Linked DNA regions of Starkeya sp. ORNL1. The protein of the gene in region 2 interacts with the protein of the main gene of each other region in a pairwise test. Links are inferred from orthologs where the notes say so. Each region holds a gene or a part of one and is shown on either strand. Other genes may lie near its edges. The genes, in order: cysE and cysK.

Region 1 (15,644 bases), 3.3 Mb from region 2 along the record:
GGGTTTTATCGTGGACCCCGCCAAGGACGTCTGGAAGCGCCCGCGCCCGCACAAGGCCGACAGCCGGGTCAAGCCGGGCATCACCATCTCCAACAGCGGCGCATATCCCAGCGGCCATGCCTCCTTCGCCTATCTCACCGCCGTGGTGCTCGCCAATATGGTGCCGGAGAAGCGCGCCGAGATCTTCGCCCGCGCCGCGGATTTCGCGCATAACCGCATGGTCGGCGGCCTGCACTACAAGACCGACATCGAGGCCGGCCGCATCGCTGGCACCCTGATCGCCGCCCAGGAACTGCAGAATCCGCAGTTCAAAGCCGATTTCGAGCAGGCTAAGGCCGAAGTCCGCCACGCCCTCGGCTACGGCAGCTGATCGCTTCGTAGCAGCGACTTGCGGCCGGCGGAAAGCGCCGGCCGCCATTCCGGCTTCACCGCGCATCGGGAACATCGCACCGTCCCCTGCATTATCGCAGGCCGTAGACGGAGCGTTGTCAGGGAGATACCCGATGCCAGCCACCCCACATCGTCTCCTCATACCGCTCGTGCTGTCGGCGCTTCTTGCCGCCGGCAGTGCCGGCGCACAAACCGCACCACCCCCGCCCGCCAAGCCGGCCGAGCCTGTCCCGGTTCCCAAGCCGCCGGAAGCCCCCCCGGCGACCGAGGCACCCGCGGACGAGCCGAGCGTCGACGCCGGCGACAAGGACATGCAGCGCGTGGCCGCGTGCAAGGAGCGTGCCCTCGCCCGGCTGAAGCAGCAATCACCTTCGGTCGAGGATATATTCATCGATGTCGACGGCCTCACCATCGCCGACGCCGACGGCAAGCTCGGCGACACCGCGGTGAAGGGCGTGCTGATGGGCGAGGCCTATATAAGGCGCGATCGCACCGATCGGGCGAACCGCTTCCTCTGCCTCACCGGCGCCGATGGCGAGGTGCTGTTCACCTTCTTCACCGAGCGATGAGGGCTCGGCGCGACTCACTCGGCGGCGGCAACCTGCCGGTTGGCGGCCTTGGCCTCGATCTGGCCGACCGCGTCGACCACCGCGTCGAAGGTCAGCATGGTCGAGGCGTGGCGCGCCTTGTAGTCGCGCACCGGCTCAAGTACCGCGAGCTCGGCCCAGCGCCCGTCGGGCGGCGCGCCGTTCTCCTTCAACATGCGGCGCATCGTCTCGCGCACCGCGCGCAATTCGTCGGCGGTCGAGCCGACCACCAACCCTGCCATGATGGAAGACGACGCTTGCCCGAGTGCGCAGGCGCGCACCTCATGGGCGAAATCCGTCACCTTGCCGTCATGCATTGCCAGGTCGATCGTCACCGTCGAACCGCAAAGCTTGGAATGCGCCGTTGCACTGGCGTCCGGCGTCGCGAGCCGGCCGAGGCGTGGTATGTCCGCCGCCAGCTCGATGATGCGCCTGTTATAGACCTCGTTCAGCATGCCGTGACCGTCCTGCGCGCCGGAACATCGGCGCGAAATATTGCGGGCCTTCGTCACTCCCCTATATAGGAGGGACTGTTCGCGGACGAAAGAAGCCGAAAGGCGACAAAGGCTGCGGACAAAGTCACGGTACATGATCGAGCGGCCAGACGCCGCCACGTCGTGGACATGGCGACAAAAACCGGTGACACCCCGGCGCTCCGGTAAGAAACGCGCCGTCGAACGGAGTTCGTCATGGATGCCGTGCTGAGATCCCTGATGCATCGTGCCCAGAGCGAGGCGGAAGCCAAGAAGCGCCCGTCGCGCGAAGACGCCGAAGCCGCCGTGCGTACCCTCATTGCCTGGGCCGGCGATGATCCGAACCGCGAGGGCCTGGTCGATACGCCCAAGCGCGTGGTTCGCGCCTATGAGGAGCTCTATTCCGGCTACCACATCCCGGAAGCGGCGATTCTCGACCGTACCTTCGGCGAGATCGGCAATTTCGACGACATGGTGCTGGTGCGCGACATCACCTTCTATTCGCACTGCGAGCACCACATGGTGCCGTTCAGCGGCAAGGTGCACATCGGCTATTTCCCGGTGGAACGCGTCGTCGGCCTGTCCAAGATGGCCCGGGTGGTGGAGCTCTATGCCCGCCGCCTGCAGACGCAAGAGCACCTCACCTCGCAGATCATTACCGCCATCGACGACACGCTGAAGCCGCGTGGCGTCGCCGTGATGATCGAGGCCGAGCACATGTGCATGGCGATGCGCGGCGTGCAGAAGCCCGGCACCTCGACGGTGACGACACAGTTCACCGGAGTGTTCCGCGACGACCCTCAGGAGCAGGTGCGCTTCATGAGCATGCTCCGCGCCGGCCGATGATCCGCGATGCTGCCGTGAGCGACCCGCTTTACGCCACCCTCAGGGACAAGGCCGAGATCGAGGAAGGCGACCGCCTGGCGCCGCGATTCGACGCGGCCGGTCTGGTGACCGCGGTGACGGTCGATGCGGATGCGGGCGACGTGCTGATGGTCGCGCATATGGATGCGCAGGCGCTGGCGCTCACCATCGAGACCGGCGAGGCGCATTATTTCAGCCGCTCGCGCGGGCGGCTGTGGAAGAAGGGCGAGGAGAGCGGCCACATCCAGCGCGTGGTCGAGCTTCGCGTAGATTGCGACCAGGATGCCCTGGTGCTGCGCGTGCGCATGGAGGGCCCGGGCGCCGCCTGCCACACCGGTCACCGCTCCTGCTTCTTCCGCTCGGTGCCGCTCGGCTCAGCCCCGTCACCGGAGCTGAAGCTCACCGCCAACGATGCCGGCAAGGTCTTCGACCCGAAGACGGTTTACGGGAAGCCGCACTTCTGAAGGCGCCATCCCGGCCACAGGCGAAGCCGGAGAGCCGGGATCGCGTGAAGTCCCGCGCGTCACCTTCCAGCGATCCCGGATACGGCCTGACGGCCGTTCCGGGATGACAACTTTTCCGAATCTCACGTCGACATGATGTATTCGCGCATGGTCTGGCTCTCGCGCTCCATCTCCGCGACGCGGTACTTCACCACGTCGCCGATCGAGATGATGCCGACGAGGCGACCGCGCTCCACCACCGGGATATGACGGAACCGTCCACCGGTCATCAGTTCCATCACCTCGTGCACCGTCTCGGTGCCGTTGCAGGTGATCACCTTGGCCGTCATCACGGTGGAGATCGCATCGTCGAGCCGGCCCGGCCCGTCCTTGCCGATCACGCGCACCACATCGCGCTCGGAAAGAATGCCGGCCACCTGCCCGACGCCGTCCGTCACCACCACGGCACCGATGCGGTGCTCGGCAAGCAACTGCACGGCATCGCGCAGGCTGGAATCCGGGCGGATGGTCAGAACGTCATGGCCCTTGCTGTCGAGAATGGCCCGAACCGTCATGTCTTCCTCCTTTCCCGAACGACGCGGCCCTAACGATCGAGGCCACGTTCGCTTCTGGGTCCACGCCTTTGCGGCGCATGTGGAGGAATGATCCGCCCTTGCGTCATCTTGTGCAAGAGCCGGATTCAGTAGGCCGGTTTCGAGGGGCTGGCTTCAGTAGCCCTCGCCGCGCGGAAACGGCTCAGTGCGCCGCGCCACCGGATCGAACAGCGGGAACAGCAGCAGCCCGGCAAGGAATCCGCCAATGTGCGCCTGCCAGGCAATGGTCCCGGTCTCCGCGCCCACCGGGGCGCCGAGACCGAAGGCGAGGTTGATGACGAACCACACCGCGACGAATCCGATCACCCGGCGATCGCGCAGCACCACCGAGAGCGGCGCCGCGGGGCGGCGCACCACCGCCTCGAAGCCGTCCGGGCGCAGTCCCTCGAAGCCGTGCGTAGCGAACACGAACCGAATCGCCGCCGCCATGCAGCCGGAGATTGCCGCCGAGGCGCCGATCATCGGGACCAGTTCGTTCGGATGGGTGACGAGATGCGCCGCCGCCCCTGCCGCCGCGGTGATGGCGAAGAAGGCGAGGAAGCGCAGCGTGCCGAAACGGCGCGCCACCGGGCTGCCGAAAGCCAGCATCCACAACAGATTCACGCCGATATGGGTGATGTCGCCATGCAGCAGCGCATAGGTGACGAAGGTCCAGATATCCGCGCCGGTGCCGCCGGGCAGCACGCCGTCGGTGATGATGGACGGATCGTAGCGCGCCGGGATGAAGGCGAAGAGCGCCAGCGTCTCGATGTCGGCGTCCTGGCTCATCAGCGCCCGCACGCCATGGATCACGAGCATCAACGCCGCCAATGCGGTGATCACCGCAGGAACGTTGAATAACGGCTGGCGCTTCAGCGCTGCTGGGTGAACCGGATCGAGCACGGCCGTTGACATAGGCGCGCCGGGAGCGCGCGGCAAGCGGCATCGCGTCGCTGCTCCCGTCCCATGCCGGTAAAAAGAAAGGGGGAGAGCTGAGCTCTCCCCCGGTTTGTACGGAACGCGTCCGGCGTTGCCGCCGGCTCCTGTCGCGTGCCGCCTCCCCTTATCCGGGGCGCCCTCGAAGGAAGGCGCCGACAGTGCAATCAGTGGATGACCGCAAGCTAGGCCATCGCCGCCGGCACGCCAAGGCAGCGAATCGTCAACCAGTCATTAACCTTAATTGTCCGCTAACGGTATCATGGGAGTGAAACTGTTTGCGATTCGTCGTGTTGTGGCCGAAGAGCGGCGAATTGCGGCGAGATTTGGTGGTCGACGTTAGAAGACGTTAAACTGCCTATGCCAGCTTCGCAGCATTCGTAGAGGGATTTTTGCCGCCTCATGATTGAGAGCCCGCGAGCGCTCCTGCTGCCGCTGTCGGATGAGCGCCGTCGCCACCAGCGCGTGCGGGTCGCCCTGCTCGGCCGTTTCATGCTGGAGGACCGCCGGGAGTTCCCGTGCCAGACGCTCAACATGTCGCCGGGCGGCGTTGCCATCACCGCGCCGGTCATGGCCCGCGTCGGCGAGCGCGTGGTCGCCTATCTCGATCATGTCGGGCGCATCGAGGGCGTCGTGGTGCGCCAGTTCGACCGCGGCTTTGCCATGTCGATCTGGGCGACGCTGCGCCGGCGCGACAAGCTTGCCGACCAGCTCACCTGGCTCGCCAACCGCCAGTTGCTCGGCCTGCCCGAGGATCGCCGCCACGAGCGCGCCACGCCGCGCGATACGCTCACCACCGTCAGCTTCCCAGATGGCAGCGAGATCAATTGCCGTGTCATCGACGTCTCGCTGTCTGGCGCCGCCGTCGCTACCGACCTGCGCCCGGCGATCGGCACCAGCGTGATGCTCGGCAAGACGCATGGCACGGTGGTCCGCCACATCGACCAGGGCTTCGCCATCGAGTTCGCACGTGGTGGCACCGACGACAGCGACGGCGACCTGCCGCGCTACTGAGCGCCCTGCCCGTCCCACTGCTTGAACATCCTTGGAGTCTCGCTGGCGCTCGCACCTCAGGATGAGGTCGTTTTTAAAGCGACCTCATCCTGAGGTGCTCGGGCATGGCTCGAGCCTCGAAGGATGTTGAAGCAGAGCACATCCGTCACACATGAATCCTTCCTCTCCGCGAGTGGTTAACGGCAAGCAAAACAGCCGTTAACAATTCATGTCGAATGTATCTCTGAATGATGTTGTCAGCTTAGATCGGGATAAAAAGCTTTGTGTCAGTATCCACCCATCGACAGGGGATGGGTACGCGATGATAAAGAGGCTCGAACGAGCCCTGGTCGCGGCGATGCTGGCAACGGTTCTGGGCTTTGGCCTGGCCGGCACCGCTCAGGCGCAGGCGAATAACCGGTTGGCGATGCTGACCGAAGGCACCGGCAACATCACGGTGGGCCGGACGACATCGGCGCCGATCGGCTATGTGCAGTTCTGTGCACAGAACCCGGCGGATTGCGGCCACGGCAATGGCCGCGGCGGGCGCATCCAGCTCGACGCCGCCGACTATGCGCAGCTGCGCAAGGTCAATGACGACATCAATGCCCGCATCCAGCCGCTGACCGATCTCGAACATTATGGCGAGGTCGAGCGCTGGACCTATCCGGATGACGGCTATGGCGACTGCGAGGACTATGTGCTGCTGAAGCGCCGCACGCTGATCTCGCTCGGTTGGCCGGCGGAAACCCTGCTGATCGCCGTGGTGCGCGACAAGAAGGGCGACGGCCACTCGGTGCTGATGGTCGCCACCGACCATGGCGACCTCGTGCTCGACAATCAGGAAGCCGAGATCCTGCCCTGGTACGACACCGGCTATCGCTATGTGAAGCGCCAGAAGCAGGGCGATCCCGATGCCTGGGTCTCGCTCGGCGATGTCGGCGCCCCGGCGACCGTCGGGCGCAACTGACCTCTTACGTCCGGTCGCATCCCAACCCCGTCCCCGAGACCGGACGCGTGAAGCCGGCTCCCTTCCCCAGGGGGCCGGCTCTTTTTATCGAGATGGTTGCCGTAAGGTTCAGCCGACCGGCACGAGCCCGGCGGCGAAACGCCGCCAGTTGCGCACATAATGCGCGGCGGTACCGCGGATGCGCGCCACCATGTCGTCGTCGAGCGGGCGGACCACCTTGGCCGGCACGCCGACGATCAGCGAATTGTCGGGGAATTCCTTGCCCTCGGTGATCAGCGCCCCGGCGCCGACCAGGCTGTTGGCGCCGATCTTCGCCCCGTTCAGCACGGTGGCGCCCATGCCGATCAGGCTGTTCGGGCCGATGGTGCAGCCATGCAGCATCGCCTTGTGCCCGATGGTGCAGTCGGCAGCGATGGTCATGGGGTATCCGGGATCGGTGTGCAGCACGCACAGTTCCTGGATGTTCACCCGCGCGCCGACATCGATCAGCTCATTGTCGCCGCGTATGACGGTGCCGAACCAGACGCTCGCCTCGTCGCCGAGCCGCACCTTGCCGATCACCGTTGCATCGGGCGCGATCCAGTAGCGCCCGGCCTCCGGGAATTCCGGCGTATTGCCGTCGAGCTGATAGACCGGCATGCCCGCCTCAATCCTCGAGGTCGGTATCGAGAATGGCCATCTGGAAATTATAGGAGAGGTCGCCATCCTCCTTGTCCTCGAACAGGACGCCGACGAACTCGTCGCCGATATAGACCTCGGCGGAATCCTTCTTCTTCGGACGGGCGACGACCTTGATCTGCGCATTGCCGAACAGCCGGCGCATATAGGTCTGGACGCGCTCGAGGTCTTTCTTTTCCAAGGCCATGCTCCTGCCAGCGTGTGCGAACCGATCGTGTGAACGATGCCCGCACGCTTGCCACGGCAGCCGCGCGGGCGCAACCGCCCGCGTCAGCCTCTCCTCAAGAACGGCTGTGGTTTAGATCGCCTCGCCGATGAAAGGCAGGTCGAACATCTGGTTCATCGAGCGGGCGGGCTCGGCACAGCCCGCCTCCCCGACCACCTTGGCCGGGACGCCGGCAACGGTGGAGTTCGGCGGCACCGGCTTCAGCACCACCGAGCCGGCGGCGATGCGCGCGCAGCGGCCGACTTCGATATTGCCGAGCACCTTGGCGCCGGCGCCGATCAGCACGCCGCGGCGGATCTTCGGATGACGGTCGCCGGTTTCCTTGCCGGTGCCGCCCAGCGTGACGCCCTGCAGGATCGAAACGTCATCTTCGATCACCGCGGTCTCGCCGACCACGATGCCGGTGGCGTGGTCGAAGAAGATGCCACGCCCGAACGGCGCCGCCGGATTGATGTCGACCTGGTTCACCGCCGAGGAGCGGCTCTGCAGATAGGCGGCGAAGTCGCGGCGCCCGTTCTGCCACAGCCAATGCGCCAGGCGATGGGTCTGGATGGCGTGGAAGCCCTTGTAATAGAGCACCGGCTCGATCGCTCGCGCAGTGGCGGGGTCGCGGTCACACACCGCCATGATATCGGCCCGGATGGCGGCGCCGATCGTCGGATCAGCGGAGAAGGCATCGTCGAATGCCTGGCGGATCAGTTCGCCCGGCACGTCCATATGGTCGAGCCGCTGCGAGATGCGATGCGCCACGGCGCGCTCCAGCGAATGGTGATAGAGCACGGTGGAGAAGATGAAGCTGACAAGCGCCGGCTCATTGGCCGCGATCTCCTCGGCCTCCGCGCGGATGCGCGACCAGACCGGGTCGAGCTTCTCGACGGAACGTGCGGCCGTATCGACCAGATGGAAGCTGTTCTGCGCCATTATGCGATGTCCCGAGCGTTCGGCCCTGATTGGATTTGGGGCCGGATTTTGGCGGCATATGTAACATAGCTGGGGAGGAGCGCCTATTCCGTCCAGCCCAAGGCGGCCGTGCACCTCACGCAGTGCTGAACGAGGCGTGTAGCGAGGCCAAAACCAGCCCGCTGAATCGTCACATGAGCCGCCAAACCGTCACATCAGGGCGCGCGGCACCCGGTACCAGTCGCTTGGGGATAGCACGCCAAGTCGATATGCGGCCTCTCACTTTGAGCAGCCGTCATCCCGGCCGCAGCGAAGCGGAGAGCCGGGATCGCAAGAAGGTGGTGCACAACACCTCCCTACGATCCCGGATCGGACTTCGGCCGTCGGGGATGACGCCGCTATAGCGGATTCATTTTATGAGTACCCACCGACAATACACTGTCATACCAATGTTTTCGGCCACTCTTGATTCATTTTCTCAAGAACGCCATACCGCTCACGGCCGCTCTTCCAGAAACTCCAGCACCGCCTGCTTGAACACCTTGTCGCCGACCGCGAGCATGTGGTCGCGGCCGGGGATATCGACCGCTTGCGCCCACGGTATCAGTGCCGCGAGCTTGAGGCCGTCGCCGGCGATCTCGTCCTTGGTGCCGACAGCAATGAGCGTCGGCACCGCGATGCGCGCCACGTCCTCGGCGTCCAGCTGCTGGCGCGTGCCATAGATGCAGGCGGCGAGCGCCTGCCGGTCGCTCCTGGTCTGCTCGGCGAAGGCCCGGAACATCCGTCCCGTGGGATCGGTGACATCGTCGAGAGAGGGCGCCAGCAGCGCCTCGGCGATGGTGACAGGCAGCCCGACACCCTCGACCAGATTGATGCCGATGCCGCCGAGGATGAGCGAGCGAACCCGCTCCGGCGCGGCGAGCGCCGCATAGGCGCCGATCCGCCCGCCCATCGAATAGCCCATGACATCGGCGCGCCGCAGCCCGAGATGGTCGAGCAGCCCCAGCGCATCGCCGGCCATCAGCCGGGGTTCGTAGAGTGCACGGTCATAGAGCTTGCCCGAGGCACCATGACCGCGATTGTCGATCGCGACCACCCGCCGGCCGGCCCGCGTCAGCGTCGAGACCCAGCCTGGGCCGACCCAGTTGATCTCCTTGGTGGAGCCGAAGCCATGAATGAGGAGGATCGGTTCGCCCTCCCCCTCGTCGAGGAATGCGAACTCGATGCCGTCGTGCTGGAAGGTGGGCATGGGTCTCGTGCGGCCGTTGAAAGGACGGTGGCACGCTAGACAGGGATGAGTGCTCCGCCTAGCCCCAGCAATTCACCACCGAGCCGCCTACGCCGCCACAACGGCCGCACCATCTCAACGACGGCGGAATTGAACGCGGCGATCAGGCCGAACAGGTTGAACACCGCCGCCAGGATCCACCAGGCGAGCTTGGCGAAGGTCTTGGTCACGAACAGTGCGCCGCGCCCCAGCATCTTGACGGTGGCCAGCGTCTGTCCGCCCTTTACCTCGGCAAGCCGGCGCAGCCGCGCGGCGCCGGCGGCATCGTCGACCTGGCGCAGGCCGAGCAGCGTCGCCCGGGTTCCGGCCTTGCCCTGCACCGTGCCGATATCGCCGATGAGCCGCAGCGCCGGCCCCTTGGCGCCGCGCCGCACCAGCCCGGCGAGATCCTCCGCCAGCCGCACGCCGAGCACGCCGGCGCGCCGCGCGCCTTTCAGCGCGCTGAGGCCGGCCCGCACCGGAAGCGAGGCGCCGAAGGTCGCGTAGGTGGCACCGGTGGCGACGATGCCGGCCGCAGAGAGGCCGAGGACCAGTTGGTCAACGTCCTCGCCCTTGGCCCAATGGATCGCCTCGCGCCCGGCATCGCGCAGGTCACCCCATACGGTGAGGTCGGCGGCGGTGGCGCCCGCCAGCCCGGCGAGATCCTCGGCCTGCCCGCTGACGAAGCCGCGGCTGAAGCGCCCGGCGCCATTCACCGCCTGCGCCGTCGTGCTGGATTCCACTGCCACCCGCGCCCGCAGAGTGGCGGCAACCGGGATGTGTCGCGCGTCCGCCAGCGCCACGAAGCTCTGCGCCAGCTCGGCATCATTGGCGGCCAGCGCCGATTCGATCTCGCTGGCGACGCGCGGTTCGGTCAGCACCTGATCCAGTTCCAGATCGGCGATCCGCGCCGCATCGTCCCGCGCCATGGCATAGGCCAGCGCGTGCCGGCCCATGGGCACGACCCAATGGGCCGCGCCGGCAAAAGCCAGGAGGAAACCGAGGGCAGCGATAAGGCGGGACATCTGGAGCGCAAATCCTGCGAAGCCCGCGAGATATGATGCGGCATTGTGGCGAACGGAAGAGCTTGCTTGCGCTTTGATCCGGCACGCGGAACGGCTATGTTCCGCGCAACAAGTAGCAAGGCACGGGACAATAAGACCATGGCGGGCCACGTCGTTCCCCATTTCCACAATTCCGCGGGCGTGCCGGCGATCCGCATCGGCGCCAGGGAATTCATGTGCGTCGGCGCCAGGCCGCCTTACGACCACCCGCATGTCTTCCTCGACATGGGCTCGGACGACGAGATCATCTGTCCCTATTGCTCGACGCTGTACCGTTTCGATGCCAGCCTCCACGGCACCGATACCAACCCGCCGGGGTGCCTCTATGAGACGCCTGCCGCCGCCTGAGCGGTGAGGACTTGCCCACACGTGCCATCGTCGTCGCAGGTGCCGGGATAGGCGGGCTAGCCACCGCGCTCGCCGCGGCACGCGCCGGCTATATCGTCACCGTGCTGGAGCGCGCCATCGAACTGGAAGAAGCCGGCGCCGGCGTCCAGCTCGCCGCCAATGCCACGCGCTGCCTCGCCTTTCTCGGCGTGCTGGATCGCCTGCGCACGACCGCCGTGCGCCCGGAAGCCTTCCAGGTCATTGACGGGCGCAGCGGCAGCCAATTGGCCGAGGCCCGCATGGGCCGCGAGGCGCAGACCCGCTTCGGCGCCCCCTTCCTCGTCATCCACCGCGCCGACCTGCAGGCCGCGCTGCTGGCCGCGGTGCGCGACGAGCCGACGATCGACCTCAGGCTCGGGCGCACGGTAGAGGAATTCGCCGTCCATGCCGGCATCGTCACCGTGCTCGCCAATCGCGGCGGCGACACCGAGGAGCACCGGGCGCATGCGCTGATCGGTGCCGACGGCATCCGCTCCACGGTGCGCGACCGGCTGGGCGGGCGCGGCAGCCCGGTGTTCCGCCATCGCGCCGCATGGCGGGCGACCGTCGCCACCGGGCACTTGCCAGGCCGCTTCAACGAGCCGGTGGTACGCCTGTTCCTCGGTCCGGACGCGCACATGGTGAGCTATCCGGTGCGCGGCGGCGGCGCGGTCAATCTCGTCGCCATCACCAATGACCGGAGACCCTCGCACGGCTGGGGCATCGGCGCCGGGCCGGAGGAACTCGCTGCCGTCTTCGGCAAATGGCATGGCGACGTTCGCGCCCTGATCGGCGCGCCGGAGCGCTGGCTGCGCTGGGCGCTGTTCGATCTCGAGCCGCTGACGAAGAACTGGGGCACCGGCCCGATAACGCTGCTCGGCGATGCCGCCCACGCCATGCTGCCCTTCCTCGCCCAGGGCGCGGCGCAGGCGCTGGAAGATGCCTGCGTGCTCGGCGTGACGCTGGCCGAGGCCGGCGATGACATGGCGGCCGCTTTGCGGGTGTTCGAGCAGCGCCGCATCGGCCGCGTCACCCGGGTGCAGACCGCCGCCCGCGCCGCCGACCGCATCTATCATCTCGGCGGCCCCGCCCGCCTCGCCCGCGACGCCGTGCTGCGCGCCCGCTCCGGCGCCGCGCTGCTGGAGCGCTATGGCTGGATCTATCGGTGGGGCCCGTGAAGGAACGCCCTGCCTTCGTCCTGGCCACGGTGACGACACTGACGGCCGGCTTCGTCGATGCCATCGGCTATACTCATATCGGCAAGCTCTACCTCTCCTTCATGAGCGGCAACACCACCCGCTTCGGCATCGCCGTGGCCGAATGGGACCACGCGACGATCGTGCTCGCCGGAGCCGTGATCGCGCTGTTCGTGGTCGGCGCCGGGATCGGCGCACTGCTGACTGACGTCTCCCCGCGCTTCGCCATGACCCGGGTGCTCGGCGCCGAGGTGGCACTATTCGCTTTCGCGCTCGTTCTGGTGCTGGCCTCGGGAAGCACGTTCGCGCTGCTGCCGGTCGCCACTGCCATGGGCATGCAGAACAGCGTGCACCAGGTCGTGCTGAAGGCTGATATCGGCAAGAGCTTCGTCACCGGCGCTCTGTTCAGCCTCGGGCAGTCGCTGGCCCGTACCTTGCGCGACGGCACGCGCTCGGCCGAATGGCTGGTCTATGCCGTCTCATGGCTGAGCTTCGTCGCCGGCGTCGTGCTCGGCAGCCTGGTGCTGATGCAGGTGGAGCTTGCCGTGGCGCTCACCATCGCCATGGTCGTCCTCGCCGCGCTCGCCCTTCTTGCACTGCTTCGGGGCGCGTGAGGGATGAGAACATTTAGTGAACATTCTTCTTGCACCCTATCCGGAATCGTTCTTTCATCCGCGTCCCGCATTGCGGAGCGGATGTCGTTTCGGAGAGAGTGCCATGGCGATCAGAGGCGGACTGCGCGCTGGTGAACTCGGCGTGACCTTGATTGTGCGTGACGTAGCGGTGGCGGCGGAATTCTACCGGATCGTGCTCGGCGCGCAGGAAATCCGGCGGCATGGATCGGCTTCCGAGGTAGATGCGATCGAGATGAAGCTCGGCGAGGCAGCCCTCGTCGTGACCCGCGAGAACCCATGCTGGCGCGAGGCGCCGCGCGCGGACTGGCCGCGCTCCCCGGCCTCGGCCGGTGCAGCGACGTCCTTCTTCACCGTCCATGTCGCGGACGTCGACGCCGTGCTGTCACGCGCCATCGCCATGGGCGCCTCGCCCCAGGCCCGTGGCGCACGGCCGGAGGACGTCTATTGGGGCGATCGGGTCGCGCAGTTCCGTGATCCGTCGGGCCATGTCTGGCGCATCCAGACGAGGCTCGAGGATATCGATCCCGACGATCTGCCGGCGCGCCTCGCAGCGGCGCGGACGGCGCCGCGCGGCAACAGCGCCGCGCCGTGCTGCTAAAATTCACCACGTCGTCTTCCGAGGCTCGCTGTGGTCGCACCTCAGAGCCTGACTCAAAATTCGACTCATCCATTGAAGGAGCCACCTTTCCACCCTCATCCCCGGACCTGATCCGGGGATCCAGACTTCGACCGGGTGCATGCGGACGCGCTGGATCCCCGGATCAAGTCCGGGGATGAGGGCGATTTGGAGTTTTCGGTCAGGCTCTCAGGATGACGTCGCTCGGATAGCGTCACGTAAGACGCGGCACGGGCGCCCTGCCCTCCACCAGCAGCAGGTCGCTCTCATCCTTGAGGTTCACCCCGGTCAGCTGCCGCGCCAGCGCCTGCCGCAGCAGCCAGGCCAGCTTGAAAGCAGCGTGCTCGTGGGGAAGCCCCTCGCCGCGCACATTCGAGATGCAGTTGCGCTCGGCATCGGTGCGCCCGACCTTTGGTGCGAAGGTGAGATAGAGCCCGAGACTGTCCGGCGAGGACAACCCCGGCCGCTCGCCAATCAGCACCACGACGGCGCGCGCCTTGATGAGTTCGCCGACCTCGTCACCCAGCGCCACCCGCGCCTGGCTGGCGACCACCACCGGCGCCAGGCTCCAGCCGGCTTCCGTGATCCAACGCTTGAAGGCGGCAAGGAACGGCACCGCCTGCACATGCACGGCGGTGGAGGATAGCCCGTCCGCCACCACGAGCGCGAGGTCGAACGGCCCGCCGTCCCGCGCCTGAAGCACGGCCCGGCTCTCCTCCGACAGCTTCCGCCCGAGATCGGGCCGGCGCAGATAGGAATCGCGCGCCGGCGCGGCGGAGGCGACGTGCAGCGTCTCGAAGCCGAGCGCGGCGACGCCCGCCTCGACACTGCCGGCATCGAACGGCGTATGCACCGCGTCGCGGGCCTGCGCGTGGGCCAACGCGAAACGCAGCACCTCGCTGGTCGGCAGGCCGGAACCCACCCGCCCGAGCGCGATGCGCGCCGGCGTGATGGCCGCAAGCTTCCGCCAGGAATCCTTGAGGACGTAAGTGACGGCGGGCGTGTCGTCGCTCATGCCGCAAGCCCCTTCGCCGCGGCGAGCAGCGGGTGGCCGCCGGTCTGCGGGCGCAACCGCCCGTCCGGCCCGGTGATGCCCATCTCCAATAGCCACGCCGCGAATTCCGGCGCCCGCTTCAGGCCGAGCACGTCGCGCATGTAAAGCTGATCGTGGAACGAGGTGGACTGGTAGTTCAGCATCACGTCGTCCGAGCCGGGAATGCCCATGATGTAGGTGACGCCGGCCGCGCCGAGCAGCGTCATCAGCGTGTCCATGTCGTCCTGGTCGGCCTCGGCGTGGTTGGTGTAGCAGACGTCGCAGCCAAGCGGCACGCCCATCAGCTTGCCGCAGAAATGATCCTCCAGCCCGGCACGGATGATCTGCTTGCCGTCATAGAGATATTCCGGCCCGATGAAGCCGACCACGGTATTCACCAGCAAGGGCTTGAACGGCCGGCACACGGCGTAGGCGCGCGCCTCGATGGTCTGCTGGTCGACGCCGTGATGGGCGTTCGCCGAGAGCGCCGAGCCCTGCCCGGTCTCGAAATACATCACATTGTCGCCGACCGTTCCGCGCTTGAGCGAGAGCGCTGCCTCGTGCCCTTCCTTCAGGACGGCGAGGTCGATGCCGAACGAGGCGTTGGCCGCCTGCGTCCCCGCCACCGACTGGAACACCAGGTCCACCGGCACGCCGCGATTGATCACCTCCACCGAGGTGGTGACATGGGTGAGCAGGCAGCCCTGCGTGGGAATAGCGAAGCGGGCGATGATGTCGTCGACCAGTTTCAGCAGGTCGGTCAGCACCGGGATGCTGTCGGAGGCCGGGTTGATGCCGATCACCGCATCGCCGCAGCCATAGAGCAGCCCGTCGAGGATCGAGGCGGTGATGCCGGCGGGATCGTCGGTCGGGTGGTTGGGCTGCAGCCGCACCCCCATGGTGCCCGGCAAGCCGATGGTGTCGCGGAACCGCGTGACCACCCGGCACTTCTTGGCGACCGCGATCAGGTCCTGGTTGCGCATGATCTTGGAGACCGCCGCCGCGATCTCCGGGGTGACGGCGGGCGCCAATGCGGAGAGTGCCTTCGGCGTTGCGGCATCGGATAGCAGGAAGTCGCGAAAGTCGCCGACATTCATGTGCGACACCGGCCGGAAAGCCGTCGCATCATGGGTGTCGATGATGAGCCGCGTCACCTCGTCGGTCTCATAGGGCACCAGCACCTCGGTGAGGAAAGTCTTCAGCGGCACCTCGGCGAGGCACATGCGGGCAGCGACGTTCTCCTCGGCCGAGGTCGCGGCGATCCCCGCCAGCATGTCGCCGGAGCGCAGCGGCGTCGCCTTCGCCATCAACTCCTTCAGGTCGGCGAAGACATAAGCGTGCGATCCGATCATATGGCGGTAGGACATGACACGCTCCCTGCAGCCGCCTGCCCGAAGTTCCGGCATGCCGCGAT
Region 2 (15,669 bases):
CGAGGTGACAAGCTGGGAGCCAATCACCTTGATGGTGCCGCCGCCGAGATTGAAATCGTAAGTGCCGCCTACACTGTTGTAGACGCCCTTGAGGCTGTCGCCGCCGATCTCCAGCGTGCCGCCGTCAAGGTTGTAGGTACCGTGGCCCCAACCGGCGAGGTAAAGCTCCGAGCCGGCCATGACGCGGAAGGTGCCACCGGTCTGGTCGATGGTGCCGTTGCTGTTCGCGACACCATCATTGCTCTTGTCGCGATCGCCGATGACCATGAAGCCGCGATCATTGATGATGTCGGCATTCGGCCGCAGCTCCACCAAGGCGTCGCCGCTAATGTTCAGGAAACCCGTGCCCGCGGCATTGGCTCCTGAATTGCGGCCGATGGAATGGCTGCCACCTTCCAGGATCAGCTGGCCACCACTGATGTCGTAGGTGCCGGTGCCGCCCTGATTGCCGATGTTCAGTGCGACACAATTGGCGATGGTGGGGCAGTCAGCCTTGAGATCCACCGTGCCGCCGGTCTGGGTGACGGTGCCGGTACCGCCGAAATCGCCCACCCGCAGCGCGACGCCGATGTTCAGCGTGCCGCCGGAGACATTGAGGTGGCCATCGGCGCCCGCGCCGCTGCCCACCATCATGGTGTCCCAGTTGGCGGTGCCGCTGGTGACGGCGAAGGCGCCCTGGTTCACCGCGCCTTCGCCCCGGTTCATGTCGGAATCGTCGATGATGAGGGTGCCCGCGCCGAGCTTGACGAAGCTGCCATACGGGTTGGTGTAGCTGTAATTGAGGGAATTGATGGTGCCGGAGAAGGAGCTGGTGTCGCCGGCCCCGACGGTCGCGGTGAGCTTGCCGGTTCCGAGATCAATGGTGCCGGAGCCCGAGAGGGCGCTGACATAGGCGCTGACGCCGTCGACACCAAGCGTACCGCCGGCACCGACGTTCAGGTCGAGTGGCTGGCCGCCGACCGGGGACGTCAGGCCGCTGCCGGGGGCAACCACGGCGGCACCTTCGAGATTGATGATGTTCGCAACGCCGTTGGTGATGGCGGCTGCGACGGCGGCGTCGAACTCCACCTGGTTGGAGACCGTGAACTCATCGGCGTGGCCCGGCGACGGCAGCCAGAGCGAGAGGCCGGCGACGAAGGCCAGTGCGGCTATAGCACTTGGATGGACCAATGCCGTGGTGCTGGAAAGCAGCTGACGAGAGACGGCCAAACCCGTCCGCCGGCTGGAGCGCACGGCCCCAACCCCATGAAAACGTTCCAACATAAGCCGGCCCCACAACCCCAAGTATCAGTGCCATATTCAATCATGGCTACCGTAACGGAGTCACCACCCCGAATGGTTGTGCAGCGCAGCAGTCAATATGGTACCTTGACGATTGCAAGTTGGCTGCAAATCGCAACGATCTTCAATCTTTTGAACGGTTCTCAAGGGATCGATTTGATAGGGCTATCAATGCTGCAAAGCAGCACGCGGGTTTCCGAGATCGTACGCATGCGAATCTTCTGCCGACTGATGCAGATCCGCCACAGTCGAATGGCACCAGGTAACCGGCACAAAGACAAACGCCCCGGAACGTGCGTTCCGGGGCGTTTCATTCAGTCGGTTAGATCGCGGGCAGCGTCAGATGGCGCTGTTGATCCACTGCACGAGCTTGGCCTTCGGCGCAGCGCCAACCTGGCGCGAAGCGAGCTTGCCGTCCTTGAACAGCAGCAAGGTCGGGATCGACATGATGCCGTACTTGGAAGCGGTGGCCGGGTTCTCGTCGACGTTCAGCTTCACGATCTTCAGCTTGCCTTCGAGTTCGCCGGAGACTTCGTCGAGCACGGGCGCGACCATGCGGCAGGGACCGCACCATTCGGCCCAGAAATCGACGAGCACGGGCTCGGAGGCATTGATGACGTCGGAGTCAAACGACTGGTCCGACACTTTTTCGACGCCCATTGGCGTGACCTTTCTGTCTTAGACAACGGAAGTTGCAGCCAAGGTGGTATCGCCAAGGCGCGCCGTCAAGCTGGCGTCACACTGACGTGTGGCGGGCCAGCGCAGCCGCCATCTCCTCTCGCCCCACAAGATGCACCAGCGGTCCCGCCGTATAGACCAGGCTGGCCTCGATCACCTTGCCGGGAAACAGCTTTTCCAGCAGCGCGGCATAGAGCGCGAGCTGTGTCACGTGGCCCTCGAGCGGGCGCGCCGGCGCCCGGGCGTCAGTCTTGAAGTCTGCAAGCCGCACATGGCTGGCCTGCACCGCCATGCGATCGATTCGCCCCGAGACGGTGATTCCGGGTGCGATCTCGCCGACGATCGGCACTTCGGCGCGGCTGTCCGGGGCGAATAGCGGGGCGATGCCGGGAAGCTCCAGCGTCGCCAGCGCTTCGTTGAGCAGCGCTTCGCGGGTGCCCTCGTCCCAGTCCGCCGCCTGCGCGCCGAGCAGCCGCCGGCCGGCCGCCGCTCGTTCGGCCGTATCGCGCAAGGCGAGCCCGACGAGCAGGCGATGCATCAATTCGCCGCGACGCATGGCCGTGAGCGCGGCGGCACTCGGTCCACCGCTGGAGACCGCCTGAGAAGGTGCGAGCGCCCGCGGATGCACGGGCGCCGCCACCGGCTTCACCAGTGCAGCGAGCAGCGCGCGTTCCTCGTCCGGGACCGTGCGCGGTGCCGGCGGCGAGATCGGTGCCGCCGCGACTTCCTCCTGCGGTCCGCGCCAGCGCCGCACCGTGCCGGCAAACCCCACCGCCGGCACTTCCACCGCCTCGGCATCGAGTGCGCCGCGCACCAGGTCGTACCAGCAATCCGGCCGTCGCTGCCGGCGGCCATCGGCGCCACAGACCACCAGCGCGCTTTCGGCGCGGGTCAGCGCCACATAGAGCAGCCGGCGATACTCCTCCATGGCCAGCGCCTCGGCACGCTGGCGCAGCACGTCCATGGCCGGGGTGTCGGTCTTCTTCGAGGGCGCCAGCAGCATCGCCCGCCGGCCGGCCGGCGTCTCGGCGCGCAGCAGGCCGGCATCGTTGCGCAGCAGCGGCCCGCTGGTGGTGTCGGCGAGGATGACATAGGGCGCCTCCAGCCCCTTGGCACCGTGCACCGTCATCACCCTGACCTCATCGCGACCGGCCTCCATGTCGCGCTTGGTGTCAACGCCGCCGCGCCGCAGGAAGGCGAGGAAGCCGGCGAGCGACGGCGTCGCTGCCCGCTCATAGGCGCGGGCCAGCGCCAGCATTTCATCGAGCGCATCCGACGCCTCGGCACCGAGGCGCGCCAGCATGCGGGCACGGCCGCGTTCGCGGCCCAGGACCCGCGCATAGAAATCGAACGGCCGCAGCGCCAGCGCCTCCGGCTTCAGGCGCGCCAGCATGTCGGCGGCGCCGCGCCATTTGGGCTGCTCGTCCGCCCGCGCCCGCAGTTCGGCATCAAGCCGACGGGGGGCGCGATTGGCGGCGAGCTCGATGAGGTCGCCATCGTCAAAGCCGAACAGCGGGCTCTTCAGCGCGCAGGCCAGCGCAAGTTCGTCATCGGGCGAGATGAGCGCGTCGCCGAGTGCCATCAGGTCCTGCACCGCGATGTGCTCGGCGACCACCAGGCGGTCGGCGCCGGCGACCTCGACGCCCTCGCGCTTCAAGGCGCGGATGATCGCCTCGAACAGCGCGCCGCGCCGGCGCACCAGCACCAGGAAATCGCCGGGCCGCGCCGGGCGCGCGCCCTCGCGGGCATGGACGCGGAAACCGTCGCGGATGCGGGCGCCGATATGGCCGGCAATGTTGCGGGCGAGCCGGCTCGCCGGATCGTCCTCGCTCGGCGCATCGAGCGGCTTCTGCCAGGCATCGAGCTCGATCTTCTCGCCCGGCGCCTCCGGCTCCCACACCTCGACGAGCGCCGGCAGCAGCGCGTGGATCGCCTCGTGATGGGTGCCGACGGTATCGGCGGAGAGGCCGACATAGGCCTCGGCGCGGCCGAACACCGTGTCGACGGCGCCGAGTATGCCCGGCGCCGAACGGAAGGAATGCTGCATCTCCAGCCGGCGGAACCCGCCTTCCGGCGCCAGCCGCTCGAAGGTGCGGCGCATATCCTCGAAGCGGCGCGGATCGGCGCCCTGGAATGAGAAGATCGACTGTTTCTCGTCGCCGACCACGAACAGCGTGCGCGTCTTCTCCTGGGCACCCGTGCCGGCAAAGAATTCGGCGACCAGCGGGCGGATCACCTCCCATTGCTCCGGGCTGGTGTCCTGCGCCTCGTCGACCAGCACATGGTCGATGCCCTGGTCGAGCTTGTAGTGCACCCAGGCGGAGGCGCCGGAGGAGAGCAGCCGGCGCGCCGCGGTGACGAGATCGGCGAAGTCGAGCACGCCGCGGGCGCGCTTGGCCGCCTCGTAGCGGCGCATCGCCTCGCGCCCGAGGGTGAGCGCGGAGCGCGTGCGCTCTGCGGCACGCACCGCCTTCAGCCGCATCATCAGCGGCGCTATGCGGTCGCGCTCATTGAGCAGCGCAGGAAAGCGCTCACGCACCTTGGCGGAGCCGAACTGGGTGTCGCCGTAGGGCTGGCCATCGTCCTTCAGGAACACTGCGGCATAGAGCTCCGGCAATTCCTCGTCGGGCGCGATGGCGGCCTCCAGCAGTGCGTGGCCGCGCCGCGCGCAATTGCCGCCATTGGCGATCAGCTCCTCGGCGAGGCCCCGCCAGGCGCCCCGGGGAATTTCCGCCTGCTCGACGAGAGTGCGGGCGAGCCCGGCTTCGTCGTCGCCCGGCGTACGGCCGACCAGCCGGTCGATCTCACCGGATGTCGCCGCCAGCGCCTCCGGCTCGGCGACCAGGGCGGCGATCAGCGCATCGATGCCGCCGTCCGCGGTCTCGTCGATCAGCAGGGCCAGCGCGCGACCGAGATCGCTATCCGGCGCGCTCGAGGCGGCAAGCACCACTTCGGCGCGGATGCGGGCGAGCAGTTCAAGGCGCGCCGCCTCCTCGATCTCGCCGAAGCCGGCCGGCACCCCCGCCTCGAACGGAAAGCGATGCAGCAGCGCGCCGCAAAAGGCGTGGATGGTCTGGATCTTCAGCCCGCCCGGCGTCTCCAGCGCCAGCGCGAACAGCCGGCGCGCCAATGCCCGGCGCCGCGCGTTGGCCGGGCGCCCGTCGGTGATCTCGATGGCGCGGTCGAGCGCGGCATCGTCGAGGCTCACCCATTTGCGCAGTTCGCCGAGCACGCGGTTGGCCATATTGGCTGCTGCCGCCTTGGTGTAGGTCAGGCACAGGATGCGCCCGGGCGGCACCTCGCTGAGCAAGAGGCGGATCACCCGGCGCGCCAGCACATGGGTCTTGCCCGAGCCGGCATTGGCGGAGACCCAGGCGGAGATGCCGGGATCGGAAGCCTGCGTCTGCAGGTTGGTGGCCGCGCGCGCCTGGGCGGAAGGCGGAATCACGCTCATTCGCCCTCACCCTCGCCACTGATCGACCATTCGCCGACCCGCGCCAGATGGCCGTAATCGCCGGTATTGCCGCGGAACATCGGCCGGCGCAGCGCGACATAGCCCTGCGCCGGGTTCTCGAAGGCGCGCACCAGCGTCTCCAGCCGCTCCAGAGTGGCATCGGCGAGCGTCGCTGCGCTGGCATCGGTGCCGACCACGCTCTTCTCTTCGAGCGGCGGGTTGCCGGAGCGCAGCCGGACATAGACGAGGTCCGCCGTCGGCGCCGGCGGCACCCCATCGAAGCCGCCGCGCGCGGCGATGCCGGCTTCCAGCGGCAATTGCGGCGAATAGAGCGCGGCGGTCTGCTTTGCCGTCGGCACGACGCCGGTCTTGTAGTCGAGGATCGCCAGCGCGCCGTCGCGGCGCACTTCGATGCGATCGGCATAGCCGGCGAGCCGGAACGGCCCGCGGGTGCCGGCAAGGCTGATGCGCCCGCCCGTTTCGGCGACGATGCGGGAAAGCTCGGCGCGCCGCATCCGCTCCCAGGCGAGGAAGGCCGGGATCAGCCGCTCGAAGCGCGCCCACCACAGCGCGTGCTCGGCGGGAAATGCCTCCAGCGGCGCGAAAGCATGCCGGCCGAAATCGCGCAGCGCGGTCTCGGCGTTCGCCGGAAGCGCCTCGGGATAGGCCTGCGCGAAATCGCCCAGCGCTTCATGCACCGCACTGCCACGCTCTGCGGCACCCGGGGCAGCGTCGAGCCCGTCGAGCGGGCGCAGCTTCAATATGTGGCGCGCATAGATGGAATAGGGATCACGCAGCCAGGTCTCGATCTCGGTCACGCTGAGCATGGTCGGGCGCAGCTCGACAGCCGGCGTCGGCGCCGGCCGGGAGATGCGCGCGGCGGGCGGGTCGGCATCGATCAACCGGGCGAGCCGGCGGAAACGCTCGCCACGCGCGAGCGTGTCATGCCAGCGCACTTCACCGCTCACCGCCGCCAGCCGCTGGAGGAAGCGCGAGGGCACGGTCGGCGCACCGCCGACCTTGGCGGCGCGGGCGAGGATGAGTTCCGGCGCGCCGCAGAACTGCGCGAAGTCATGGGCAGACAGGCCGATGCGCCGCTCCGGCGCCTCCAGCCCGAGTGCCGCACGCATCGGCCGACTGAGCCAGGGATCGGAGCGCACCGCCGCCGGCCAGCCATCCTCGACCAGCCCCGCCAGCACCATGCGGTCGACCGCGACGAGACGGGCTTCCAGCGGGCCGAGGATGCGCAGCCGGGCGTTGGCGTCGAGCGGCGGGCGCACCGACCAGGCCGAGAACAGATCCGGCAAAGCCGACGCATAGTCGGCTAACGTCATGTCCGAGGCGTAAGGTCCGCCCTCGCCGAGCGCATCGAAGGCCTCCGCCAGGATAAGCGTTGCCGCATCGCCGGGAGCCGCGGCGAAACCCTCGCGCACCGCGTCGCACGCCGCACGGTGCACGGCGACGAGATCGGCGAAAGGGTGCGAGCAGCGCCCGAGAGCGAGCAGCGGCGTCAGCGCCGCACCGATGCGGCCCGCGAGATCGGCGGCGATGCTGCGCTCGCTGTCGCCAATGCCGCGACGCGGATCGGTGCGGTGGAAATTGCGCGGATCGAACCCGGCCACGGCGGCGATCAGCCCATCCGCGTCCGCGGCGGGGCGCGGGCCGCGCAGCACCATCAATTCCAGCGCGTCGGTGACACTCGCCAGCGCGCTTGCCTCCAGCCCGAAGCGGGCGTGCGGATGACGCAGCAGCCCCACCAGTGGCACCGGTGCCAGTTCGTCCGCCGCAGCGTCGGCGACCAGCCGGGCGAGCCGGCCGGCAACGCTCTCGGACAGCGGCTCGCCGGCGGAATCGTCGATCGCGATCCCGAAGCGCAGCAGTTCCGCCGCGACACGGCGAGCGAGATCGCGGTCCGGCGTCACCAGAGCCGCGGTCCTGTCCGCAGTCTCCAGCGTCTCGCGCAAGGCGATGGCGATGGTGAGCGCCTCCTCGCGGGCATCGTCCGCCTCGATGACCGCGACATCCGCCAACGCTGTCCCGACCGTCGCCGGCCAGGCATTGCCAAGGCTGGCCCAGGCGTCGGTGGCGAGCGCGGGGCGCAGCGCCTCGGACAGCAGGCGCTCGCGGCCAAAAAGGGCGGGCGCGCCGAGCACCTTCACATCCTCGCGTTCGACGCCGACCAGCGCCAGCAGCCGGGCGAGACCATATTGCGGGTGGCTCGGCGCCGGCTGCTCCTTGTCGATCAGGCCGCGCCACGCCGCCTCGTCCAGATCGGTGTCGAGGCCGGGCAATACCAGCGCGCCAAGCGGCAGCCGGGCGACGCTGGCCAGCAGGCGGGCGGTCGCCGGCATCGAGCCGGTCGAGCCGGCCGCGATCACCGGGCCGGCATCTTCCCCGAGCGCGGCAAGGCGGGCGGCCTCGGCGGCGATCAGCCGGTCGCGCCGCACGCTGCCGTCAATGGCATTCATCGCGGCGAGCAATGCCGGCCAGGCCTCGCGCGCGATCTTCAGGAAATCGAGCGCCATGTCCCAATAGCGGTCGTGCTCGCCCGGAACGAGGTCGTCGAGCCGCTCCCATGGCACTTCCTGCGCCGCCATCTCGTCAATCAGCTGGCCCAGCGCATCGGCGAGCGCGAGGCCGGCGCCCGGGCCGGCTGCAACCGCGGCCCGCCCGTCATCGTCGCGCAGCAGGTCGCGCCAGCGCCCGACAAGGTTGGCGAGGGCGAGGCGGCGCGTCGTGGCGGGAACCGAGGAGGGGGGCTCGGTGAATTCCTCGGCGAAGGCCAGCGCGTCCTCGTCGACATCGCCGAGCGGTACGATGCGCGGCAGCAGCGTCGCACCACTGGTCTGCGCCAGCAGCGCCTCACCGAGGAGCCGGCCGGCGCGGCGGGTGGGCAGGAACACGGTGGCGGAGGCGAGCGCGAGCGGATCACCCCTCGGCGCGAAGCCGGGCACTAGATCACCGTCCAGCAGCGCCCCGGCCAGCGTCGCCAGGAACGGCGCGGAGGCCGGCACGGTGAAGAGGCGCGGCGTGCGACTCATGTGTCCTCCCGGTTCGGCCCCGCTTATAGCCGTTTTACATACGGGATTGTCGTCATCCCGGCCGCAGGCGCAGCCGGAGAGCCGGGATCGCGCGCCGACGGTGCGCCCCTCTCCTCACGCGATCCAGGATACGCCCTGCGGCCGTTCCGGGATGACGATTTTTGAGGACAAGCTCAATCCACCGAATGCAGGATCGCCTCTTCCGCCTCGGCAATGGCTTCCGGGGTGCCGACATGCATCCACACGCCCTCCAGCCGCAGCCCGAACAGGCGGCCTTCCTCCGCCGCCCGCCGGAACAGGTAGGTGAGCGAGAACGGACCTTCCGGGGAATCGTCGAATAGCTCGGGCCGCAGCACTGCGGCTCCGGCATAGACGAAGGGGGCGACGCTGCGCTCGCCGCGGAAGGTCAGCGCGCCCTGGCCATCCATGACGAAATCGCCGCGCCCGTCATAGCCGATCGAGGCCGAGGTGGGGGCGAGCAGCAGCAGCCCGTCCATCCGCTCCGGATCGAAGCCGTCGATCAAGGTCGGGAGATTGGGGCGGATGCCTTCGATCCAGATAGTGTCGGCATTGATCGAGATGAAAGGCGCGGGGCCGAGCAGCGGCAGTGCGCGGCGAATGCCGCCCCCGGTCTCCAGCAGCGCGTCGCGTTCGTCGGAGAACACGATATCAGGGGGCCCCCTACGCTGGCGCAGATGGCGCTCCATGAGGTCGGCATGGTGGTGCAGATTCACCACCGCGGTGTCGATATCGGCCTCCGCCAGCCGATTGAGCACATGGTCGATCAGCGCACGGCCGCCAACCTCGACCATCGGCTTCGGCCGGGTGTCGGTGAGCGGGCGCATGCGGGTGCCGATACCGGCAGCCAGCACCATGGCGGATCGGATCGGGCTCATCAGCTTGCCGAGGTCTCTGGGGTTGACGATGGTGCCGAAGCGGCCTCACCCGCCGGTTCGGCGGGCGGGGAACCAGGCTCCGGCTCCGGCGGATCCGGCGGTGACAGGGTCGGCGGTGGCAGATTCGGCGACATGTCCGGCGAGGTCAGGCTGGGGGTCGGCAGGCTCGGCGGTGGTACATGCGTCTCATACCACGCCTTCAATCCGGCCAGATCGGGGAAGGCAAGGCAACGGTCGAGATAGCTCCAGATGCGCGGCATGTGGCGCAGATAATGCGGCTTGCGGTCGCGCTTATCGAGCCGGGCGAAGATACCGAGGATCTTGGTGGCGCGCTGGGCGCCGAGTATGGCGTAGCTTCCCGCAAAACCGCGGACATCGAAATGCGGGTCGGCCTCGCGGCGCGCCTTGGCGTAGCGCCCGACCAGCGAAAGCTCCAGTTCCTCCGGCACATCGATCCGGGCATCCTGCGCCAGCGAGACCAGGTCATAGGCCGGCGGGCCCATCAGCGCGTCCTGGAAATCGAGCAGGCCGACACGGGCCAGCCCTTCGCGCTCGGGCAGCCACATCAGGTTCGGCGAATGGAAGTCGCGCAGCGTCCAGACCGGCTTCATCGCCATCGGGCCGCTGAGCGCTTCCGTCCAGAGCGAACGGAACAGCTCGCGCTGCTCGGGCGAGGTCGGCGGCAGGCCCTGGTGCGGCAGATACCAGTCGACCAGCAGTTCGGCCTCGATGAGGAAGGCGCCGATGTCATAGGGTGGCAGCGTATGCTCGATATTCGGCGCCACCGGGAGCGTAGCCGGCAAATCGAGCCTGTGCAGCGCCGCCAGCACGTCGGTCGCCGCCTCGTAGCGCTCCGCCACCGGGGCCGGCGGGGTGCCCTCCACCACCGCTCCGGTGCCGAAATCCTCGATCACCAGCAAACCGGCCTCGAGGTCGGCGGCGTTCACGACCGGCGCCGAGAAGCCGCGCGCCTTCAGGCCCCTCGCCATGGCAACGAAGGGACGGACATCCTCGGCGAGGTGGGCGATGGCGCTGTAGGGCAGGCCGTCGCGCACCGGGGGGCCGTCCGGTCGGCGCGGCGCATCCATCAGCACGGCGGTGCGCCTCGTGCCGACCAGGCGCTCATAGGTGCGCGAAGAAGCGTCGCCCTGCAGATGCCGGCGGCGGGCGGGGCCGAAGCCGGCGAGGTCGATCAGCGCCCGCGTCGCCCGCATCCGCATCAAGGCGGTTGCCAGTCGGCCATGGCCGATGAGGCGGACGCGCCGCACTGTCGGCGCCGCGCCCGGCGGCATGGAGAGCGATATGTCGAGCCGGTCCGGCGCCAGCGCCGCGCCGCCGGCGCGATCCGGCCATTCCACCAGCGTGATGGCGCCGTCGCGCAACTCGTCCCAGCCGATCTCCTCGAGCTCGGACGGATCGGCGACGCGGTAAAGATCGGCATGCACCAGCCGGGCGCGCGGCAGCTCATAGAGCTGGAGAATGGTGAAGGTCGGGCTCGGCACGTCGAGCCGCTCGTCGGCGGCGATCTCGCGCACCAGCGCGCGGGCGATGGTGGTCTTGCCGGTGCCGAGCTCGCCGGACAGCGCCACCATGTCGCCGGGCATCAGCATGCTGGCGAGGTCCATGGCGAGGCGCGACGTCGCCCCCTCGTCGGGCAACACGACGTCCCAGCTGGTCACGTTCACGGTTGCGGCTTCGTTCATCCCGCCCGCCTTCCTATTGCCCGCCGCCGTCGAGCGGGAAGCGACACGTCACCAGCGTGCCGCCGCCCGGTGCCGGCTCGATGGCCACGGTGCCGCCGTGCAGTGCCATAAGCGAGCGCACGATGGAAAGCCCCAGCCCGACACCGCGATGGCGCGAGCCGTTGGTGTGGCTCTCGAAACGGTCGAACACCCGGGTACCGAGCTCGGGCGAGATGCCCGGCCCCTCGTCGCGCACGCGGAACAGCATGGTGCCGTTCAGACGCTCCGCGGCGAGCGTCACCGTCGAGCCGGTGGGCGCGAAGCCGACCGCATTGGAGAGCAGATTATAGAGGATCTGCCGCACCCGTTTGGCGTCCGCCCGGAAGTCGCCCGGGCCCTGCGGCGCCTGGATGGCGAGCTTCACCCCGCCCTCGGCCAGGCGATCGCGTACGCCCTCGGCGGCGCCTTCCATGACGGCGCGGGCGTCAACCTCGGCGAGGTCGAGCGTCATCGCGCCGGCGTCGATGGTGGCGAGATCGAGGATGTCGTTGATGATGGCGAGCAGCGCGGCGCTGGATTCGGTGATGTGGCTCACATAAGCGCGCTGCTTCTCGTTCAACCCGCCGATGCCGGAATCGTCGAGCAGCTGGGCGAAGCCGATGATGGTGGTGAGCGGCGAGCGCAGCTCATAGGAGACATGGCTGACAAAGGTGCTCTTGAGGTGGTCAGCCGCTACCAGCGCCTCGTTGCGCTCCACCAGCACGCGCTCGACATGGACGGTGTCGGTGACATTTCGGAACGTCACCAGCGTACCACCATCCGGCAATGGCTGGGTCGAGCCGTCGAGAATGGTGCCGTCGGTGCGCTCCATGCGGAAATTGCTGGGGCGGCGGTCCTCGATCGTCGTCACCGCAGCGCGCAGCGTGGTCCAGAGCTGCGGGTCGGCGCCGAGCGGCCGACACAGCGCCACCACGGCATCGATGTGCGGGCGCTCCTTCAGTGCCATCGGCTGCAGCCGCCACAGATCGAGGAAGGCGGAATTGAACAGATCGAGCCGGCCGTCGCTGTGGAACACCGCCACCGCCTCGGCGAGCGCATCCAGCGTCTCGCTGCGGATGCGGGTGAGCGCGTTGTACCGGCTCTCCAGCGCGAGCCGTTCGGTCACTTCGTCGGCGAGATAGGTGACGCCGCCTTCGGGGTTCGGCGCGGTGACGACACGCAGCGTGCGCCCGCCCGGCAGATGCCACCAATGCTCGCGCGGCTCGATGGCGCGATAGGCCTCGTGCAATTCCTCGCGCCAGGCCCGGAAATCCGCCTGTTCGGGGAGCCGGCGCGCCGCACGCAGCCGGTCGAGCACCGCGCCGTCGGTCGGCCGGTCGTCGAGGAAGGCCGGGTCGAGCTCGAACAGGCGGGCATAGGCGGCATTGTGGAAGGCGAGCCGGCGGTCGCGGTCGAAGATCGCCACCGCGGTGGAGAGATGATCCAGCGTGCGCCGGTGCGCGCCGATCACCGCGGCGAGCTCGGCGCGTACCGCTTCGGTCTCGGTGGCGTCGAGCGCAATGCCGGCGGAGCTGCCGCCGACGGCGACCTCCAGCACGTCGAGCATGCGCCGCTTGCCGGCGACCACCACGGGCAGGCGCTGCGAGAAGGCGTGGCCCGTCTCCTGCGCCTTGCCCGCTGCCTGCCGGGTCGGCGCGTCGAGCAGGCTGAGCGCCCGGGTGCCGGCATCCGCGACGTCGCGGGCCTCCACCGCATGGACATAGGCGGCGTTGCCCCAGGCGAGGCGGCCGTCACTGCCGCGCACCCAGGCCGGAGCGGGCAACGCCTCCAGCAGCGTCCGCAGCGCCGCGGAATCCGCTTCCAGCCGGCGATGCGCCTCGATCAGCCGGGCAAGATCCCCGCGCACGCCGGTCACCTCGCGCAGCCGCAGCACCACGGCGCTGCCGACCGGGCGGCCTTCCGCCTCGACATGCCGGCCATCGTGGGTGACGAGCGACAGCGAGAGCGCCACGCCGCGCCGGCGCAGCCGGTCCACCGCCTCGTCGGCCTCGCGCGCCGAGGATGGCGCCAGCCAGGCGCCGAAAGCGAGCAGGCGGGATGGCGCGACCACGCCGGTGAAGGCGGCGGTATTGCCAATGATCTCCGGGTCGGCGCCGGGATCGCGCCACACCACGATGATCTGCGGCTCGGCCAGCAGCAGCGCGCGGCCTTCCTCGATCTGCGCCTCAAGCCGGGCGATCTCGCTCAGCGTCGCCGCCTCGCGCCGCGACGCGCCCATGCGGTAGCGGACATGGACGATGGCAGTGGTGGTGGCGAAGGCGATGACGCCGACGAACAGCGCAAAGGCGATCAGCGCGCCGCGATCGAGCGCGCCCAGCGACATCGCCGCGCCGGAAAGCATGTCCTGGACGGAATTCTGCGCATGGGCCGGCGCGATACCGGCGCCCAGCAGCGACAGCGCCATTGTGGCGTGGCGCGAGGCACGGCATAGCACGGCCGGAAGGCGGCCCGCCGGCCGCCCCGCTCGTGCGGCGTCCCGCGCACCCCTCATCCCGGCCGGTCGCGCCATATCGCCCCGGTTCCCCCTCGCCCCAGTCACCGATGCGCAAGCGGGGCCGGGAAGCTCCCGCCGGCGCGAATCAGTCTTGACTTTACCGAAGGGGGTCCAAGCCTAGAAGGGGCGATCCTGGAAGAGGCGATCAGAGCCCTTCGAACAGCGCGGTCGACAGATAGCGTTCGGCGAAGGACGGAATGATGACAACGATGGTCTTGCCGGCCATTTCCGGGCGCGCGCCGACCTCGAAGGCGGCGGCGAGCGCCGCGCCCGAGGAGATCCCGACCGGAATGCCTTCCAGCCGTGCCACCGCGCGGGCGGTCTCGAAAGCGGTCTGGTTGCCGACGGTGACCACCTCGTCGATCACCGAGCGGTCCAGCACCTCCGGCACGAAGCCGGCGCCGATGCCCTGGATCTTGTGCGGACCGGGCTGGCCGCCGGACAGCACCGGGCTGTCCTCGGGCTCCACAGCGACCATGCGCAGGCCGGGCTTGCGGGCCTTGAGCACCTGGCCGACGCCCGTGATGGTACCGCCGGTGCCGACACCGGAGACCACCACGTCGACCGCGCCGTCGGTGTCGTTCCAGATCTCCTCCGCCGTGGTGCGGCGGTGGACGGCGGGGTTCGCCGGATTGCTGAACTGCTGCGGGATGATGGCGTCGGGCAATTCCTTCACCAGTTCCTCGGCCTTGGCCACCGCGCCGCGCATGCCCTGCGCCGCCGGCGTCAGCACCAGCTCGGCACCCAGCAGCGCCAGCATCTTGCGGCGTTCCACCGACATCGATTCCGGCATGACCAGGATCAGCCGGTAGCCCCGCGATGCCGCCACGAAGGCAAGCGCGATACCGGTATTGCCGGAGGTGGGCTCGACCAGCACTGTGGTCGGCTTCAGCACGCCGGCCTCTTCCATCGCCTCGATCATCGAGACGCCGATGCGGTCCTTCACGCTGCCGATGGGGTTGAAGAACTCCAGCTTGGCGAGGATGCGGGCGTGAACCCCGCGCTGCTGCGGCAGGCGGTTGAGCTGCACCAGCGGGGTGTCGCCGATGGTTTCGGTGATGGAGTTGTAGACGCGCCCGCGCCCCACATTGGCGGCGGGGACGGCAGGCTTCAATGCGGGCTCGGCCATGGATATCTCCAACGTGTCCGGCGGACCGGAACGATTATTCTCGTCGGCAGCGTGCCTACCATATCCACGTCGAGACGTCGAGAAACGAGATTATCAACAAATCTAGATGGTGAAATCTATGCCTTCCGGCAAGCCGCGCCTGGCGCCGTCCTGGGCGGCGGTACGGCACAGCTCTTCGATGGTAACGCCGTCCAGCGCCACCTCGAAGCCGCGCTCCGCCTCGGCGACCGCCGGCTGCACGATCTCGCGGACGATGGGCGGGAAATTGCCGATCGCGTCCTCGGCATCCTGTTCCACCACCCGCACCACATCGGCGACGGTGATGCGCCGCCGTTCGCGGGCCAACTCGTAGCCGCCGCGTGGACCACGCACGCCCTTCAGCACGCCGGCATGCACCAGCGCCTGCAGCACGGGCTCGAGATGGCGGGGCGGCAATTCGTGCCGGGCGGCGAGTGCCTTGGCAGCGACGGGCGTGCCGCGCGCGTGAAGCGCGACGTCGACGACGGCCGCAATGGCGAGCAGGCTCTTGTCGGACAGACGGGGCATGCGTCTTGGCTAGCGCGATCCGACGCCGCCGTCGAGACCCGTCGAGCCGAATCCACCGCTCCCCCGTGTTGTTTTTTGCAAATCACCGGATTCGATGAGCGAAACGCGGGTGACCGGAGCCACCACCAGCTGGGCGATGCGCTGGCCGCGCGCCAGCGTCACCGGCTCGGAGCCGAGATTGACGAGAATCACCTTGATCTCACCGCGATAGTCGGCGTCGACCGTGCCCGGCGCGTTCAGCACGGTGAGGCCGTTCTTCAGCGCGAGGCCGGAACGCGGGCGCACCTGCGCCTCGAAACCGTCCGGCAGCGCGATCGCGAGCCCGGTCGGCACCGCGGCGCGGCCGAGCGGGGGCAGCGTCAGCGGCTCGGCCTCGGGCAGCGCCGCCATCAGGTCGAGGCCGGCGGC

What was found.
Region 1: the proteins of cysK (region 2) and cysE interact in binary tests that used the Escherichia coli proteins (3 or more experiments, as listed by UniProt). The link is inferred for Starkeya sp. ORNL1 from one-to-one orthologs.

The regions. Positions count from the first base shown.
Region 1 is NZ_CP048834.1:319,512-335,155, reverse strand. The notes cover bases 6,151-9,037. They hold cysE (serine O-acetyltransferase), read right to left. Parts: upstream 8,075-9,037; coding sequence 7,226-8,074; downstream 6,151-7,225. Other genes in these bases: G3545_RS01555 (alpha/beta hydrolase), read right to left, coding at 8,550-9,037; G3545_RS01565 (DUF3126 family protein), read right to left, coding at 6,896-7,108; G3545_RS01570 (gamma carbonic anhydrase family protein), read right to left, coding at 6,358-6,888; G3545_RS01575 (transglutaminase-like cysteine peptidase), read left to right, coding at 6,151-6,249. Also shown: G3545_RS01615 (phosphatase PAP2 family protein), read left to right, coding at 1-370; G3545_RS01610 (hypothetical protein), read left to right, coding at 504-959; G3545_RS01605 (iron-sulfur cluster assembly scaffold protein), read right to left, coding at 974-1,432; GTP cyclohydrolase I FolE, read left to right, coding at 1,667-2,296; hisI (phosphoribosyl-AMP cyclohydrolase), read left to right, coding at 2,311-2,778; G3545_RS01590 (CBS domain-containing protein), read right to left, coding at 2,901-3,332; G3545_RS01585 (rhomboid family intramembrane serine protease), read right to left, coding at 3,486-4,265; G3545_RS01580 (PilZ domain-containing protein), read left to right, coding at 4,689-5,300; more of G3545_RS01575, read left to right, coding at 5,602-6,150; more of G3545_RS01555, read right to left, coding at 9,038-9,302; G3545_RS01550 (hypothetical protein), read right to left, coding at 9,338-10,345; G3545_RS01545 (zinc-finger domain-containing protein), read left to right, coding at 10,484-10,732; G3545_RS01540 (FAD-dependent monooxygenase), read left to right, coding at 10,744-11,928; G3545_RS01535 (YoaK family protein), read left to right, coding at 11,925-12,560; G3545_RS01530 (VOC family protein), read left to right, coding at 12,664-13,179; ethanolamine ammonia-lyase subunit EutC, read right to left, coding at 13,412-14,212; G3545_RS01520 (ethanolamine ammonia-lyase subunit EutB), read right to left, coding at 14,209-15,597.
Region 2 is NZ_CP048834.1:3,586,109-3,601,777, forward strand. Bases 12,724-15,635 are described here. They hold cysK (cysteine synthase A), read right to left. Parts: upstream 14,716-15,635; coding sequence 13,732-14,715; downstream 12,724-13,731. Other genes in these bases: G3545_RS17090 (PAS domain-containing sensor histidine kinase), read right to left, coding at 12,724-13,496; G3545_RS17100 (Rrf2 family transcriptional regulator), read right to left, coding at 14,818-15,261; dut (dUTP diphosphatase), read right to left, coding at 15,271-15,635. Outside these bases: G3545_RS17060 (autotransporter domain-containing protein), read right to left, coding at 1-1,209; trxA (thioredoxin), read right to left, coding at 1,621-1,941; double-strand break repair helicase AddA, read right to left, coding at 2,018-5,413; double-strand break repair protein AddB, read right to left, coding at 5,410-8,454; G3545_RS17080 (nucleotidyltransferase family protein), read right to left, coding at 8,628-9,350; tRNA (adenosine(37)-N6)-threonylcarbamoyltransferase complex ATPase subunit type 1 TsaE, read right to left, coding at 9,350-11,053; more of G3545_RS17090, read right to left, coding at 11,067-12,723; more of dut, read right to left, coding at 15,636-15,669.